Regions from separate parts of the Rhizobium sp. T1470 genome, predicted to be linked through region 2. Evidence: predicted binding sites of a transcription regulator. Region 2 holds the regulator's gene; each other region holds the start of a gene.
What was found. Region 2 encodes PhoB, which activates phosphate uptake and scavenging genes when phosphate is short. Its sites were predicted from a motif close to TGTCATNNANCTGTCAT; they were not measured.
Positions count from the first base shown of each region.

Region 1 (4,414 bases), 330 kb from region 2:
TACTTCAGGCCGTGCGCTTCCCACCAAACCGAGAAGCTTCCGGCCTGCTCCATGGAGGCGAAGCCCTGGTCCGACACGGCGAGATGATGTTCCCCGCCGGCCTCGCTGTCACGGGTGATGACGCGACGGACGAAATGCACGTCCGGGCGTCCCCGGAAGTACTTGGCTGCGAGCGCCATCAGCGTGTCCTTGCCGGCGCCGCTCGGACCGACGACGACGACCATGATGCCGCGCTCGGTTCCGGGAACGATGTGGGGCTCGTGCGAGGGCATCATGCGACGCGGCGCCCTTCGCGCCAGACGGAGCGGGTGACGGGAACGCCGTGGTCGCGGAAAACGCGGACGACATCGGCGCGCAGACCGGTTGCGATGCGGCCGCGATCATTGAGGCTGACGGTACGGGCCGGCGTCGCGGTGACCATGGCGATCGCCTTCGGCAGCGAAATGCTCTCGACCTCGTCGGCAATGAGGAACGGCGCGTAGAGCAGGCTGAGCGGCACGTAATCCGAGGACAGCACGTCGAGGACGCCGCGTTCGGCGAGATCGCGGGCGGCGATGTTGCCGGAGTGCGACTTGCCGCGCACGATGTTCGGCGCGCCCATCAGCACGCTCATGCCGTGCTCATGCGAGGCCTTGGCGGCATCGAAGCTGGTCGGGAATTCCGCCAGGCGAACACCGTTTTCGATGGCTTCGTCGACATGCGCCAACGTTGCGTCGTCGTGGCTGGCAACGGTGATGCCACGCTCGGCGCAGACCTTGGCAATCGCGATGCGGTGCGGCGTGGAATTGCGCTCGGATTCGCCAACGCGCTTTTCGATGAAGCGGGCGAACTCGGCATCGGAGAGGCCGCGCTTCTTCTGGTAGTAGAAGATGTACTGGTCCATGGTCTGGAACTGACGCTGACCCGGGGCGTGGTCCATCAGCGATACGAGGCGAACGTAGGGATCGTTCTCGAAGTCGGCGAAATGTTCCAAAACATTGTCGGCGGAGACTTCGCAGCGCAGGTGGATCAGGTGCTCGGCGCGCAACCGACCTTCCTGCTCGGCCTTCTGGATGGCATCGGCCATCCCACGCATTTCGCCGTGCTCGAAGCCGCCGTCTTCGTCGGCTCCCATGCGCAGGCAGTCGAAAACGGTCGTGATGCCGGAGGTGACGATCTGGGCGTCGTGGGCCTGGATCGCCGCGATCATGTTCCAGCGCAGGCCGGGGCGCGGCGAATAGTGGCCCTCGAGATGATCGGTGTGCAGTTCGACGAGACCCGGGATCAGATAATCGCCTTCGAAATCCTCGCCGACCGTGGAGCTGCCCGTCGAGATGTCGGCGATCTTGCCGTCGCGGACGAGGACCGATCCTTCGACGATCTCATCCTCGAGGACAATGCGGGCGTTGGAGAAGACGGTTTCTGTGGTCATCGGATCAGGTCTTTCAGTTTTTGGCGCCAGCAAGCGGCCACCAGGAATGGGCTTTGAACGGCGCGCCACGCGCCTCTTCAACGAAAACGGCAAGGCCCGTGATCGCGAGCGGCCGGCCGGTGAACGCGGCAAAACGCTCGGTCAGAATGGCCTTCATCACGCCGGCGCGCTCCTCCGGCACCTGGCCGGTCAGCGTCATGTGGAAACCGAAGTCATCCATCACATAAGGATAGCCCCAGCGCAACAGATTGGCACGCTGGCTCTCGCTCAACGTCTCCGGGTTCCGGCGGGCAATGTCGACCTCCGACAGGGCGGCCCGGAACGGTTCGAAGAATTTTACCACCGTTGCCGCGAAATCTTGAAGCGGCGGGTGCAGCGAAGCCGGCACGAGAGCGAAAAACTTGCCCAACTGCCCCAGGACCAGCTCGGGGATTTCAAACGCCGGCGTGCGGGCGGCGAAATCCTCGGCGACTTGAAGCAGGTCCTGTTCGGTGACCGAGGCGGCGAGCGCGAAGGGGGCTTTGAGTGTCGCATGGAAGGCGTAGCGACGAGGCTCGGCGGTCAACTCGAACTGCTCGGCGGCAGGCAGGTCCGAATGATCGGGAGCCGGGTAAGTTTCGCCGGTGAAGGCATCACGGCCGAGCCAGAGCGCAGCCGTTCCGTTCAAAGGATCGTCCTTCGGCGGTGTGAAATAGAGTGCGTAGCGCAAGGCTCGTATCCTGGGAATCAATCGGAATGCGGATGGCAGTCTTCAGTGATTTGACCGCCACCGCAAGCTGGCTTCCGGCTAAAAGATTTCCGTGACAGAATGATGATGATCCCGAACGATCCCGCGCTTTTTCAGTGGACCTTGGTGCCCATCAGCCGGTGGCGCAGCGCGTTCGAGGCCATGTCGAACAGGAAGACGACGATGAGGATCAACAGCACCATGTAGGCGACGTTTTCCCAGTTGGCGTTGGTGCGCATCGCTTCCCAGAGCTTGAGGCCGATGCCGCCGGCACCGACGGCGCCGATGATGGTCGCACCGCGGACGTTCGATTCCCACTGGTAGAGCGTCTGGCTGACGAAGACCGGCACGATCTGCGGGATGATGCCGTAGCGATGGGTGAGCACGGTGGAGGCGCCCGTGGATTTGATGCCTTCGCGCGGCTTGTTGTCGATATTCTCGAGGCCTTCGGAATAGAGCTTGCCGAGCGTGCCAGTCTCCGTGAGGAAGATGGCGCCGCTGCCGGCGAGCGGACCGGGCCCGAAGGCACGGGTGAGGAACAGCGCCCAGATCAGCATGTCGACCGAGCGCAGGAAATCAAAGGCTCGCTTCAGCACCTGGTTGACCACGCGGTTCGGCGTGATGTTGCGCGCGGCGAAGAAGGCCAGCGGAAAGGCCAGCAGGGCGCCGAGCAGCGTGCCGAGGAAGGCCATGACGATGGTCTGGAACAGCTTGGTCCAGACGTCGCCATGCTGCCAGGCGCTGTTGTTCCAGACATTGTCGAAGGCGAGCGACAGGTTGGATTGGCCGGGCGTCAGTTCCGGCCCCGAAACAATCAGGCTCAGCACCTCGCCCACCGGCTTGTCGAAGAAGGGGGACTGGGTGTCGAAGACGAAATTCGCCCAGCCGAGGAAGCGCTTGCGCACCTTGACGCGATCAACCGAGATGCTGACATCGCCGGCAAAGCCGAGATCGGCCAGGACGTTGTCGTCATAGACCGTCATCCAGCTCGGCACGGGGCCGATAACCTTCGGCGCGCCGCTAGAGACTTCCACCGGCACGCTGACGCCGCGGGCAGTCACCGTCGTTTCCGTCTTGGAGACGGCAACAGTGCGGCCCGTGCCGCTGACCGAAACGGTGACGCTGCCATCCGGATTGTTGATGACCCAATTGGGATGCGGGTCGTCACCGAGCGGCGAGAAGCGCGGATATTTGACCGCAATGCCGTCGTCGCCGATACGGAACTCCGGCTGCACGTCGTAGCTCACCCACTGGCTGAGATAGAGGCCGACGCGCTCCCAATGGGCATCAGCAAGCAGTTTCGGCAGGTCGAAGAACCAGGTTGCGTAGAGCGCATAGACGAGCGTCGCGATGACGGCCATCAGACCGCCGAAGCGCTGCTGGAAGGAGCGTTTGAAATACTCCGGGTAGCGCTGCTCGATCTCATGCATCCGGTTGGCGTCGATCACCGTCATGGCGGACCTCAATGCTGCAAAAGGAAGGCGTGCTCGCCGACGAGGCGGCGGCGCAGCCATGCGGAGAACTGGTCGACCGCAACGATGGTGATGAAAAGCAAAAGGACGAGCGCGACCGTCTTGGCGCCGAACCCGCGCGAGATCGAGAGCTTCAGTTCCTCGCCGATACCGCCGCCGCCGACCGCACCGATGATGGTGGAGGCGCGGACGTTGACCTCAAGGCGCAGCAGTGCGTAGGAGACGAAGTTCGGCATGACCTGCGGCAGGGCGGCAAAACGCACGCGCTCCGACCAGCTGGCGCCGACGGCTTTCATGCCCTCGTCCGGCTTCATGTCGATGTTTTCGACGACTTCGTAGAAAAGTTTGCCGAGCGCGCCGATGGTGTGCAAGCTGACGGCGATGATGGCGGCGACCGGGCCGATCGACAGAATCGCCGAAAACAGGCCGGCGATGACGATCTCGGGAAAGGCGCGCAGGAATTCGGTGAGCCGCTTGGCAACGATGCGCAACGGATTGGAGGGCGCCAGATTGCGGGCGACAAGAAAGCTGAGCGGTACGGCGAAGATGAAGCCGATGATGGTCGAGACCAACGCGACATTGATCGTGATGATCATCAGCTCGAAATATTCGGGGATATAGAAGCCACCCCAGACCGGAACGCGACCCTCGGCGAAATTATACTCTTCGCCCGTCTTCTGCATCGGGCTTGCGATATCGAACAACGCGCGCCAGACGTCGTTCCAATCCTTGGGAATGAGCCAGCTCAGAAAATCGAAGAGGTGCGGCAGGCGATCGAAGAAATGGCCGGCATTGCTCTCGTCG
Region 1 covers NZ_CP148091.1:496,294-500,707, reverse strand. Annotated here, with positions in the region: gene phnN (phosphonate metabolism protein/1,5-bisphosphokinase (PRPP-forming) PhnN) at 1-275, opposite strand, end outside; gene WGT02_RS02470 (alpha-D-ribose 1-methylphosphonate 5-triphosphate diphosphatase) at 272-1,411, opposite strand; gene WGT02_RS02465 (DUF1045 domain-containing protein) at 1,425-2,120, opposite strand; gene phnE (phosphonate ABC transporter, permease protein PhnE) at 2,252-3,592, opposite strand; gene phnE (phosphonate ABC transporter, permease protein PhnE) at 3,601-4,414, opposite strand, start outside.
Region 1: the regulator PhoB is predicted to act here: its motif matches at 2,212-2,228, upstream of WGT02_RS02465 (DUF1045 domain-containing protein).

Region 2 (4,414 bases):
TCGAGCACGGCACTGCCTACAGCCATGGCAAGCGGATTGCCGCCATAAGTGGAGCCATGCGTGCCGGCCTTCATGCCGGACGCTGCCTCTGCAGTCGCAAGGCAGGCGCCGAGCGGGAAGCCGCCACCGATGCCCTTGGCCACTGCCATGATGTCAGGGGTGGCGCCGGACCATTCATGTGCAAACAGCTTGCCCGTGCGGCCCATGCCGGTCTGCACTTCGTCGAAGACCAGCAGCAGACCGTGCTCGTCGCAGATCTCACGAAGTGCCTTCAGGAACTGGTTGGTCGCCGCACGGACGCCACCCTCCCCCTGGACAGGCTCGATGAGGATCGCGGCCGTCTCGTTTGTGATGGCGCTGCGGACGGCATCGAGATCGCCAAAAGGAACCTGATCGAAGCCGGGCGCCTTCGGACCGAAGCCTTCGAGGTACTTCTCCTGGCCACCCGCAGCGATCGTCGCCAGCGTGCGGCCATGGAAGGCACCTTCGAACGTGATGATATGAAACCGCTCGGGGTGGCCCTTCGAAAACTGATAGCGGCGCGCCGTCTTGATCGCGCATTCCAGGGCTTCCGCGCCGGAGTTCGTAAAGAACACCTTTTCGGCGAATGTAGCCTCGGTCAGCCGCTTCGCGAGCACTTCCTGACCCGGGATTTCGTAGATATTGGACAGGTGCCAGACCTTGTCGGCCTGCTCCTTCAGCGCACCCACCACATGCGGATGGCTGTGGCCGACGGAGGTAACGGCAACGCCTGCGCCGAAGTCAAGATATCGCTCGCCCGTTTCGGTGATCAGCCACACGCCTTCCCCTCGCTCGAACCGCAGCGGGGCACGAGAGTAGGTGTCGTAAAGCGCGGCTTCAGCCATGGCGCGATCTCCTGTCAATAACCATCAGCAGCCGGACGCCGGCTAAGGAATGCAGGTCCGGAAATTAAAAATGCCGCCTTTCGGCGGCGAGCAGCACTATTTACTTTTCGCACTGCAATGTCAACAAAACTGAGGTTTTGATGCATGCGTCAAGCGGCGATCGGGAGGCTCCGGATCTATCAACAATTAATGTTGCAGAAATGACTCTCGCGCCCAGCAAGTTGGGGAAAACCTGAGAATCGATTCGCCGAGATTCAACCGACTCTTGTCACGGAGTCAGCCTCACACTAGGTTAAAACTCAATTACTAGACTGCATGCGGCGGAACTAGTCACCAAAATCGAGCAAGCGTTTCTTGCTTCGGATACGTCCGGGGCAACGGTGAGGGATTCTGCCTACACCAACGCTAATAAGGCGGAGACAGGGGCATGAACTGGACAGACGAGCGCGTTGAAAAACTGAAGAAGCTTTGGTCAGAGGGCCTGAGCGCCAGCCAGATCGCAGCGCAACTTGGCGGTGTAAGCCGTAACGCCGTCATTGGCAAAGTTCACCGTTTGAGTTTGCCCGGTCGTGCCAAGGCCGGCGGCTCGACGACCACCGTCAGAACGCCCAAGCGCACCACATCGGCGCCGCGCGCACCGAACTACGCATCGCGGATCACCACGCGTACCGTCACCCGCCAGCAGGGTGCAACGATGCTCAAGGAAGAGATCGAGATCGACACGGTCGAGGAAGTCCGCTTCCGCCCGGCCGCAAATGTGGTCGTCCCGATTTCGCGTCGCCTCGGCCTGACGGAACTGACCGAGCGCACCTGCAAGTGGCCGGTCGGCGATCCGCTGAAGGACGACTTCCACTTCTGCGGCTGCGAGTCCCCGGATTCCTCCCCGTATTGCACGTACCATCAGCGCATGGCCTACCAGCCGGTCAATGAGCGCCGCAAGGCCGCTAACCGGGTCGCCTGATGCGCAAGCCGGATAAGGAATAAAGAAAACGGGCCCGCGCGGGCCCGTTTTTTTGTTTCCGAGATGAAAGCCGCTCGGTCCCCATCGAAGCCTTATGCTTCCATGGAATATCCGGCGCCGCGCACGGTGCGGATGACATCCTGCATGTTGGAGAAGTTCAGCGCCTTGCGCAGGCGACCGACATGGACGTCGACGGTGCGTTCGTCCACATAGATATCGTGACCCCAGACGCCGTCGAGGAGCTGTGAACGCGAGAAGACGCGTCCGGGGGACGCCATCAGGAACTCGAGGAGCCGGAACTCGGTTGGGCCGAGGCGGACTTCACGGCTCTTGCGATGAACGCGATGCGTCTCGCGGTCGAGCTCGATGTCGCCGCACTTCAGCAGCGTGGAGAGCACCTCCGGCTTGGCGCGACGAAGCATTGCCTTGACGCGCGCGACAAGCTCCGGCGTCGAAAACGGCTTGACGACGTAGTCGTCGGCGCCGGTGGAGAGACCGCGAACGCGTTCGCTTTCCTCGCCGCGAGCCGTCAGCATGATGATGGGAAGGCGCTCGGTTTCCGGTCGCATACGCAGACGCCGGCAGAGCTCGATGCCGGACACACCCGGCAGCATCCAATCCAGGATCAAAAGGTCTGGCGTGCGTTCCTGCAGCCGGATCTCGGCCTCGTCGCCGCGCAGGATGGTATCGACCTCAAAACCTTCAGCTTCAAGGTTATAGCGAAGAAGCACGCTCAGTGCTTCTTCGTCTTCAACGACAGCTACTTTAGGGATCATTCGTTTCGGTCTCCTGGGGGCGCGGTCGCAGAACGACTATTCCGTGACGGCGCCGACGGTGTTGGCGGTATCGTCCTTCGGACGTTCGCCTTCCGGCTGAGCACCGGTGGCCATGTAATAGATGGTCTCGGCAATGTTGGTGGCGTGGTCGCCGATGCGCTCGATGTTCTTGGCGCAGAACAGAAGATGCGTGCAGCTGGTGATGTTGCGCGGATCTTCCATCATGTAGGTGAGCATCTCGCGGAACAGCGAGGTGTACATCGCGTCGATTTCCTCGTCGCGCTCGCGGATCGACTTTGCCTTGTCGGCAGCACGGCTGGTATAGACGTCGAGGACTTCCTTGAGCTGGACGAGCGCCAGTTCGGAAAGGTGCTCGAGGCCGCGGGCGAGCTTGCGCGGCACGCCGGCACTCTGGACAGCAATGACGCGCTTGGCGGTGTTCTTGCCGAGATCGCCGACGCGCTCAAGATCGGCCGCGATGCGGATCGAACCCATGATCTCGCGGAGGTCGGCCGCCATCGGCTGGCGACGGGCGATCGTAACGATTGCCTTGTCACCGATCTCGCGTTCAGCGTGGTCGAGGATCACGTCGTCAGAAATGACCTTCTGGGCCAGGGCAGTATCGCCGTTTACAAGAGCGCGAACGGCATCCGAGACCATCTGCTCGGCCAGGCCGCCCATTTCCGAGATACGGCGGGACAGGAACTTCAAATCATCGTCGTAGGCAGAAAAGATATGTGTCGATGCCATAGGGATCATCCTTGAATATCGTGAGTGTTACCGACGCCGGCGATCAACCGAAGCGCCCCATGATGTAGTCCTGGGTGCGCGGATCGTCCGGGTTGGTGAACATCTTGTCGGTATCGTTCTCCTCGACGAGGTTGCCGAGGTGGAACATGGCGGTGCGCTGCGAAACACGGGCAGCCTGCTGCATCGAGTGCGTCACGATGACGATCGTGTAGTTCTCGCGAAGCTCGTGGATCAGCTCCTCGACCTTTGCCGTCGCAATCGGATCGAGCGCAGAGCACGGCTCGTCCATCAGGATCACTTCAGGGCTCACGGCAACGGCGCGGGCGATGCAGAGGCGCTGCTGCTGGCCACCGGAAAGGCCGGTGCCGGCTTCATGAACACGATCCTTCACTTCGTTCCACAGGCCGGCGCGCTGCAGGCTGAGTTCGACGATCTGATCCATGTCGGCCTTCGACTTGGCGAGACCGTGGATGCGCGGGCCGTAGGCGACGTTTTCGTAGATCGTCTTCGGGAACGGGTTCGGCTTCTGGAACACCATGCCGACGCGGGCCCGCAGTTCCACGACGTCGATATCCGGATCGTAGATATCTTCGCCGTCGAGCGTGATCTTGCCGGTGACGCGGCAACCGTCGATCGTGTCGTTCATACGGTTCAGGCTGCGCAGGAAGGTGGACTTGCCGCAGCCCGAAGGGCCGATGAGCGCCGTCACGGTGTTTTCGCGAATGTTCAGTTTTACGTCGAAGAGCGCGCGCTTCTCGCCGTAGTAAACCGAGACGTCCTGGCCGATCATCTTATAGGGAACGGTATTCATCTTCTGATCCAGCGCCTTCTCAACTGCTGCTTCCGTCAACATGTTCATAATGTCTACTCCGTTTACCAGCGGCGCTCAAAGCGACGACGCAAGAGGATGGCTCCGAAGTTCATGACGATCAGGAACAGGAGCAGGACGATGATGGCACCCGACGTGCGTTCGACGAACGCCCGTTCGGCTTCGTTGGCCCACATATAGACCTGCACCGGCAGGGCCGTCGAAGGATCCATCGGCGTTGCCGGAGCGTTGG
Region 2 covers NZ_CP148091.1:826,184-830,597, reverse strand. Annotated here, with positions in the region: gene WGT02_RS04155 (aspartate aminotransferase family protein) at 1-866, opposite strand, end outside; gene WGT02_RS04150 (GcrA family cell cycle regulator) at 1,294-1,827, shown strand; gene phoB (phosphate regulon transcriptional regulator PhoB) at 1,920-2,603, opposite strand; gene phoU (phosphate signaling complex protein PhoU) at 2,640-3,353, opposite strand; gene pstB (phosphate ABC transporter ATP-binding protein PstB) at 3,397-4,212, opposite strand; gene pstA (phosphate ABC transporter permease PstA) at 4,227-4,414, opposite strand, start outside.

Region 3 (4,414 bases), 1.8 Mb from region 2:
CCGTTATACCCCACGCATCATCATGATGGATGTCTCGATGCCCGTGATGAACGGCCATGACGCGACGCGCGCAATACGCAATCGCGAGCGCGGACAAGGCCATCGCGTGCCAATTATCGGAGTGACAGCGCATGCGCTGGAGGCCGACCGCGACCTCTGCCTGGAGGCAGGCATGGACGATTACATGTCAAAGCCGATCAGCCCGGAACTGCTCGAAGAGAAGCTGGAGCTGTGGTTGGGCCGAAGCGAGCAACAGGCTGGGCGCTCGGCGAGCTAGGATTTGATGCCGCACAGCATCTCGCGCTTTCCGGCAAAGCCGCTTCGACGCTCCACCACAAAGCCTGCCGCAATCAGGTTGCGCCGGACAAAGCCGGCCGCGGCATAGGTCGCAAAGGTTCCGTTCGGCTTCGTCTTGTCGCAGACGAGGTGCATCAATTCCGCAGACCACATGTCGGCGTTGCGCGACGGGGCGAAGCCATCGAGATACCAGGCATCGAAGCCGGCCTCGGTGGCCGCAACGCCTTCAAGAGCGCGGCCGCAGACGACGCTGAGGGATGTCTGGTCATCAAGCCTCAGCGATACCGTTGCCTGCGGCGTTTCTGGCCATGCTGCCGCCAGGGCTTGCCGTTCGGCATCGATCTCGGTCCAATGAGAAAGCGCACGATCGATTTCCTCGCGGTGCATCGGATAAAGCTCGAACGACATGAAGTGCAGTTGCTGCCCCGTGCGCCGATTGAGCTTCCACTGGCGCCATGTCTCGGCAAAGTTCAAACCGGTGCCGAAGCCGAGCTCGCCGATCAGGAAGTCGCCGTGAACCTGCCAGCGTTGCGGCAGGCCGTTGCCGGCAAGGAAGACATGCCCGCATTCCAACCTGCCGTCAGTCTGGCAATAAAAATGGTCGCCAAAGGCCGGTGAATAGGGCATATCGCCGTCGCGCCACTCAAGCGGCTGGTGCGCGCCAGCGATTTTTTCGGGATCCGTATCTGTCATGACCAAAGCCGATAGTCCGGCCTTGTCTTCCGGTCAATCATCGACTGCCCTGCTGATCGTCGGCGGCGGGATCATGGGGCTGTGGGCGGCAGTTCACGCGGAGCGTCTCGGCATCGATGCGTTGCTCGTCGACGCCGATCGGCTCGGCCACGGCGCAAGCGGTGGCCTGCTGGGAGCCCTCATGGCGCATATGCCGGACAAGTGGAACGCCAAGAAGCAATTTCAGTTCGATGCGCTGGTTTCGCTGGAAGCGGAGATTGCAGCGTTGGAACAGCAGACGGGCCTTTCCACCGGCTATCGCCGCTCAGGGCGTCTCATTCCGTTGCCGAAGCCGCATTTGCGTAAGATCGCGCTTGGCCATTCCCGGGATGCTGAGGAGCGCTGGATCGCGGGCGAGCGGCGCTTCCACTGGCATGTGCTCGACAGGCCTCCCCAAGAGAATTGGCTCGACGGAGCGGCTGGCCAAAGTGGCTTCGTGCACGACACGCTTGCCGCCAGAGTTGCCCCGCTCTCTCTCATCGCTGTACTCGCTGCATTCCTGCGTGACGCACGGCATGTCCGCGTTGCCGAGCACGTTTCGGTCGATGGTTTCGATCTTCAGCGCAAGGTCGCAAAGACCAGCATGGGCGACGTTACTTTCAGCCAATGCATTGTGGCCGCGGGCCACCAATCCTTTCCCTTGCTCGAGCGCAGCACCGGGGGTCTTTCAAGGCCGCTCGGCCAGCCCGTCAAAGGCCAGGCGGCATTGCTGAAAGTCGACGTGGACCCGTCCATGCCGACGATCTTCCGCGATGGGCTGTATATTGTTGCGCATGAGGGCGGTCATGTCGCCATCGGCAGCACGAGCGAGGTTCGCTTCGACGAGCCGTTCTCGACCGATCGACAGCTGGACGCACTGATTGAGGCAGCCGCACAACTGGTGCCGGCATTGCAAGGCGCGCCCATTGTCGAACGATGGGCCGGTCTGCGGCCGAAGGCGATCGACCGTGATCCGATGGTTGGCGCGCATCCAGATCATGACAGCCTTGTCGCCTTGACGGGCGGCTTCAAGGTCAGCTTCGGTCTGGCGCACCATCTGGCGGCGGTCGCGGTCCACCTGGCCGCCGGTCGTCAGCCGCCCTTTGCGCTGCCCGAAAGCTTCCTGCTTGCCAATCACATCCGCGTAGCGTCACGCTAAACGTGAATTAGCGTTTCCTGCCTTTCGTCAATCTGTCACGCAAATCACCTATCTGCTAGCGCAATCGCGGCGCCGACGGAGGGCTGCGCCGTTTGTCTACGGAGGAAATGTGATGCGCTATGCGATTTGCTTCACGCCCGCTGCGAGCGACCCGCTCTCATATGTGGCCGCAAATTGGTTGGGTCGGAACGTGTTTTCCGGCGAGACGGTCGAGCCGACCGCAATACGCGGCCTGAGCATTCACGAGATCGCTTTCCATACGGCGATGCCGCGCCGCTATGGTTTTCACGGTGTCCTGAAGGCACCCTTTCGCCTTGCCGCCGATGTGACGGAGGCGCAACTTTTGCGCGATCTTATGCGCTTCTGCGGCACACTGACGCCGTTTCACATCAATCGTCTGGAGGTGGCCCGGCTCGGTGCGTTCTACAGTCTCGTTCCGTCGCTGCCCTGCGAACACGCCCACTACCTTGCCAGTGCCGTTGTTCAGGAGTTCGATCGATTCCGCGCGCCGTTGAGCGAGGCGGAAATCGAGCGGACCGATCCGGGTGGTCTATCTGCGGCGCAGTTCGCCAATCTGCACCGCTGGGGAAGCCCCTATGTGATGGACGAATTTCGTTTTCACATGCCGCTGACCGGCCCCGTCAGCCACTGCGACATGCCACGGGTCGAGCAGGCGCTTCGGGCCGTCTTCGAGCCGGTACTTGCCGATCGCGTGAAGGTCGCCAACGTTGCGTTGATGATCGAGGAAGGGAATGGCGGGCCGTTTCGCGTGCATTCGCTGCATCCGATGGGCAAGGTCAGCGCTCGGCGGGATCGTGTTCCTGCGTTAGCCTAAGGGTTTGTGCCGCAAAGGCGAAACTCTGTTGCGTACTTTCCGTCTCGACATTCCGTCTGCGGATGTTACCGTTTCGCCGACTTTCAGGAAGGTGATTTCATGGTATCCGAGACCTATCCGCGCAATCTCATCGGCTATGGACGCAATACGCCCGATCCGAAGTGGCCGGGCGATGCCCGCGTGGCCGTCCAGTTCGTCATCAATTACGAAGAGGGCGGCGAGAGCTGCATTCTAGACGGCGATCCGGCCTCCGAAAACCTTCTGTCGGAAATCGTCGGCGCTGCACCCTGGCAGAGCCAACGCAACCTCAACATGGAGTCGATCTATGAATATGGCTCGCGCGCCGGTTTCTGGCGGTTGTGGCGCCTGTTCACGGAACTCAAGGTACAGGCGACCGTTTATGGCGTGACGCTCGCCATGGCGCGCAACCCCGAGGCCGTCGCGGCCATGAAGGAAGCCGGCTGGGAAATCGCCAGCCATGGCTACCGCTGGCTGGAATACAAGGACTTCCAGGAAGACGTCGAGCGCAAGCATATTCAGGAAGCCGTGCGCCTGCACACGGCGCTGACCGGCGAGCGTCCCTACGGCATGTATCAGGGCAAGCCCTCGGACAACACGCTGCGTCTCGTTATGGAAGAGGGAGGGTTCCTCTATTCTTCTGACTCCTATGCCGACGACCTGCCGTTTTGGGTGAAGGGCATCGATGACAATCCGTTCCTCATCATTCCCTATACGCTCGAAACCAACGACATGCGGTTTGCCACGCCACAGGGCTTCAATTCGGGCGACCAGTTTTTCACCTACCTCAAGGATGCCTTTGATACGCTGTATGACGAAGGCAAGGCAGGCAGCCCCAAGATGATGTCGGTCGGCCTGCACTGCCGACTTGTCGGTCGCCCGGGCCGCGCGGCGGCGCTGAAGCGGTTCATGGAATACGTGCTGAAGCATGACAAGGTGTGGATCCCGCGGCGCATCGAGATCGCACAGCACTGGCATGCCCACCACAAGCCGGAGACGATCTGATGCTTTCGCGGGACGAGTTCGTATCACGTTATGGCGGCGTCTTTGAGCATTCGCCGTTCGTTGCCGAGCGCACCTATGACGACGGTTTCATCGGTGATGAACTGACCGTGGATCGTGTGCACACGGCGCTCGTCGCCATCTTTCGTGCAGCAAGCCCGGAAGAGAGGCTCGGCGTGCTGCGCGCTCATCCCGATCTTGCCGGGCGCCTTGCGATAGCAGGCGAGCTGACGGAAGACAGCAAAAAGGAACAGGCCGGCGCCGGGCTCGATCGCCTGAGCGCCGAGGAGCACGCACGGTTCACCGAACTCAACGCCGCCTATGTCGAAAAATTCGGCTTTCCGTTCATCATCGCCGTAAAGGGGCTGAACAAGGACGATATTCTCGCGGCC
Region 3 covers NZ_CP148091.1:3,208,414-3,212,827, reverse strand. Annotated here, with positions in the region: gene WGT02_RS16205 (PAS domain-containing hybrid sensor histidine kinase/response regulator) at 1-277, shown strand, start outside; gene mnmD (tRNA (5-methylaminomethyl-2-thiouridine)(34)-methyltransferase MnmD) at 274-990, opposite strand; gene WGT02_RS16195 (FAD-binding oxidoreductase) at 989-2,167, shown strand; gene WGT02_RS16190 (DUF1045 domain-containing protein) at 2,280-3,002, shown strand; gene puuE (allantoinase PuuE) at 3,102-4,025, shown strand; gene uraD (2-oxo-4-hydroxy-4-carboxy-5-ureidoimidazoline decarboxylase) at 4,025-4,414, shown strand, end outside.
Region 3: the regulator PhoB is predicted to act here: its motif matches at 2,190-2,206, upstream of WGT02_RS16190 (DUF1045 domain-containing protein).

Region 4 (4,414 bases), on a different replicon from region 2:
CTTCTATAACTTTCACGACCCGGTTATCTTCGGCTTCCCCTTCTTCTACTGGTACCAGCTCGCCTGGGTGCCGATCACAGCTTTCCTGACCTGGATCGCCTACCGGAGCACGCGCCATGACGACTGAGATCAACGGCACGGCGCTCGCCGTCTTCATCTTCTTCTTCGTGCTCGTCACGGTCATGGGCTTCGTCGCCTCCCGCTGGCGCAAGCCCAAAACGCTTGCCCATATCGACGAATGGGGTCTTGGCGGCCGCAGCTTTGGCACCTGGATCACCTGGTTTCTTGTCGGCGGCGACTTCTACACCGCTTATACGGTCATCGCCGTCCCGGCGCTGGTCTATACCGTCGGCGCTTACGGCTTCTTTGCGCTGCCTTACACCATCGTCGTCTATCCCTTCGTCTTCATGGTCATGCCTGTGCTGTGGAAACGGGCGAGGGATTTCGGCTACGTGACCGCAGGTGATGTGGTTCACGGCCAGTATGGTTCGCGCGGGCTGGAGCTGGCCGTCGCTGCAACCGGTGTGATCGCCACGATGCCCTATATCGCCTTGCAGCTGGTCGGCATGACCGCAGCGCTCAAGGCGCTCGGTCTGCACGGCGAGGTGCCGCTGGCGATCGCCTTCATCGTGCTTGCGCTCTATACCTATTCGGCAGGCCTGCGGGCGCCGGCGCTGATCGCCTTCGTCAAGGACATCATGATCTACATCGTCGTGATCGCCGCCGTGGCGCTCATTCCCTCGAAGCTCGGTGGTTATGCCAATGTCTTTGCCGCCGCCGATGCGGCGTTCCAGGCGAAGGGCTCCGGCAGCCTGCTCCTGGCACCCAACCAGTATGTCGCCTACGCGACGCTGGCGCTCGGTTCGGCGCTTGCGGCCTTCATGTATCCCCATACGCTGACCGGCGTCTTCGCCGCCAACAGCGGCAACACGATCCGCAAGAACGCAGTGCTGCTGCCGGCCTATACTTTGCTGCTCGGCCTTCTGGCGCTGCTCGGCTACATGGGACACGCCGCCGGCTTGAAGCTCGACAGCGCCAACGACGTCGTTCCGGCACTCTTCCAGACGCTGTTTCCCAGCTGGTTTGCGGGCTTTGCTTTCTCGGCGATTGCCATCGGCGCGCTGGTACCGGCGGCAGTGATGAGCATTGGGGCGGCCAACCTCTTCACCCGCAATTTCTGGAAGGCCTATGTCAATCCGCAGGTGACGGATGCCGGTGAAGCCAAGGTCGCGAAGGTGACGTCGCTCGTCGTCAAGGTCGGCGCGCTTCTCGTCATCATCTTCCTGCCGACGCAGTTTGCGCTCGACCTTCAGCTTCTCGGGGGCATCTGGGTCCTGCAGACGCTTCCGGCGCTGGTCTTCGGCCTCTACACCAACTGGTTCCGTGCGCCGGGCCTGCTCGCAGGGTGGTTCGTGGGTTTCTTCGGCGGCACGTTCCTGGTCTGGGATGCCGGTTGGAAGCCGCTCCATATGGTTTCCATCGGCGACACGAGTTTCACGATGTACACCGGGCTTCTCGCTCTCGCTGCAAACATCGTGGTAGCCGCTGCTGTGAACAGCCTACTGGCGAAACGTGCGAGCCCCCTGGCCCAGCAATAAGAAAAGGGCAGCGGCCGGGCTTGTTTCCGGCCGCCATCTCAGCTTGCTTTACGATCCACCGTTCCACCGGTTGCCTGACGCCCCAATAAGCTCTCGACCTTTCCCAACAGTCCCTTGAGTTCCGGTTCCCGAACGTGCGTCGCCGCCTCATGAGGCGGGAACCAGGCAATCGACCTCTGGCCTTTCTCCTTAAACTCCGTCTGCAGTGCAACGACTTCGACCAAGTGGACCTGCACGATCGAGGGGACCTTGCCACCAGTGTCCAGCGTCTTCAGGTACGTGTAATAACCAAATGGCTTCTTCTTCGCCTTGCCCTTAACACCAGCCTCTTCCCAAGCCTCCCGCTCAGCAACCTGATGCGGCAGCCGCTTGTCCATGGCCCAGCCCTTCGGAATAACCCAGCGACCGGTCTCACGCGACGTGATCAACAGAACCTCGATCGCCTGGTTATCCGGCCGCCGTCTGTAGCAAATGGCGGCGTACTGATCGACCGCCTGGCCATGAAACAGCTTGTCTGCCGCTTCCGCCAGTTGCCCGAGATAGGTTTTATTCTTCTTCTTAGGCATTCGTTTCCACCACGGGCCTCCCATCCGGCTTAATGGTCCGGCTCTGGAGAAGCTCGCCCCGTTCAATCCTCAAGATGACAATCCGACATCGTCACCGCATATCTGGCACGAGTGACAGACCGTCAATGTTCATTAGCTGACTATGCTTCTGCAGGACGATGGTGTTTGCAAGACGCATTGTCACAAAACTGTCATAAAAACAATTTTATCCCATATAAACAATCATATATAATGCCACGATCATCTGTCGTCTGTCGGGGAACCGCTCACGATGAAAGCGATTTCTTGGTCGATTAGGGATGAGAGGCTCGTGTTCACCCTGCCCGCACTGAGTCGCGCCAGATCAGATCCGCATGCAATTCCACCGAACGCCCATCGAGTTCTGTACCTCCCAATCAAATCGCAGTGACCGGCTGTGCGAACGTTGTCAACTGGCAGGACGACCATGACGATTGCTCGATATCATCAAAACCGGCGACGCAGAGGTGATCCGGGGTAGGCGGCTCGAATCCCATTGCGAACCTGTTGAGGACGTCGTTTCGAAGGCATGTCACCTTTTCATGTCGTGCTCGGTCTTTTATGACGGATTTATGACAGCTGGAATTGGGAGCACCAATAGTGAAATGGTTTCGTAAACTGATGCCGCGAGAAGATCGGTTCTTTGATCTCTTTGCGAGGCATTCGCGCACAACGGTCAGCGCGGCAGAAGCGCTGAACGCCTTGCTTGCCGGAAAGGATACGCAACAGCATTGTGAACGCATCATCGCGCTCGAAGACGAGGCGGACGACATTACGCGCGAGGTACTGCTCGCAGTCCGGAAAAGTTTCATAACGCCATTCGACCGGGGAGATATCAAGGATCTCATCATGTCGATGGACGACGCCATCGACATGATGCACAAGACGGTCAAGACCATCCGATTGTTCGAACAGACCAGTTTCGATCCCGGCATGCAGGAGATGGGCGGCGTCATCGTTCAGGCCGCCAAGCTCGTGGCCGAAGCAATTCCCCTTCTGGATCGCATGGCCGCCAATGCGCAGCACCTCGGCGTCCTGACCGAAGAGGTGGTAAAGGTTGAAGGTCGTTCCGATGAACTGCACGACCAAGGCCTGAAGGATCTGTTTCGCCGCCACGGCGCGACAAACCCGATGGCCTACATTATCGGCAGCGAGATCTATGGCGAGTTGGAGAAGGTCGTCGACCGCTTCGAAGACGTCGCCAATGAAATCAACGGCATCGTGATCGAGAACGTCTGATGGAGGCCACCCTCGCATTCCCGCTTCTTGCGGGCCTTATCGCGGTCGCGTTGTTTTTCGATTTTTTGAACGGACTGCACGATGCCGCCAACTCGATTGCCACCATCGTCTCGACCCGGGTCTTGCGGCCGCAATATGCGGTATTGTGGGCCGCCTTCTTCAATTTCATCGCCTTCCTGTTCTTCGGCCTGCATGTGGCAGAAACACTGGGCACCGGTATCATCGATCCAGGTATCGTCACGCCGCAAGTCATCTTCGCCGCGCTGATGGGCGCCATCGTCTGGAATATCGTCACCTGGATGTTCGGCATACCGTCGAGTTCCTCGCATGCGCTGGTCGGTGGCCTGGTCGGTTCCGGGTTGGCCAAAACCGGTACGAGCGCCATTGTATGGTCGGGGTTATTGAAAACGGCCGGCGCTATCGTGCTATCTCCGCTTCTGGGCTTCGTTCTGGCGCTTTTCCTTGTCCTGTGCGTGACATGGATCTTCCTCCGGCAGACGCCCTTTTTCGTCGACAGCACATTTCGCGTCCTGCAGTTTGTCTCCGCTTCCCTCTATTCGCTCGGCCATGGTGGTAACGACGCCCAGAAGACAATGGGGATCATCGCCGTGCTTCTCTACTCACAGGGTTACGGCGGAGGGGAATTCCACGTGCCTTTCTGGGTCGTCCTGTCCTGCCAATCCGCAATGGCGCTCGGAACATTGTTCGGCGGCTGGCGGATCGTTCATACGATGGGCTCCAAGATCACACGGCTGAATCCAATGCAGGGCTTCTGCGCGGAGACAGGTGGCGCGCTGACGTTGTTTGCCGCGACATGGCTCGGTATCCCCGTCTCGACGACCCATACGATCACAGGTGCAATCATCGGCGTCGGCGCCGCACGGCGCCTTTCCGCGGTACGGTGGGGATTGGCGGGCAACATCGTCGTCGCGTGGGTGATAACTCTGCCCGCTACTGCGGCCATTGCGGCACTAACCTATCAGATCGTGAACA
Region 4 covers NZ_CP148094.1:784,363-788,776, reverse strand. Annotated here, with positions in the region: gene WGT02_RS38240 (DUF3311 domain-containing protein) at 1-127, shown strand, start outside; gene mctP (monocarboxylate uptake permease MctP) at 117-1,598, shown strand; gene WGT02_RS38230 (NUDIX hydrolase) at 1,637-2,164, opposite strand; partial or broken gene WGT02_RS38225 (LacI family transcriptional regulator) at 2,479-2,658, opposite strand; gene WGT02_RS38220 (DUF47 domain-containing protein) at 2,780-3,421, shown strand; gene WGT02_RS38215 (inorganic phosphate transporter) at 3,421-4,414, shown strand, end outside.
Region 4: the regulator PhoB is predicted to act here: its motif matches at 2,744-2,760, upstream of WGT02_RS38220 (DUF47 domain-containing protein).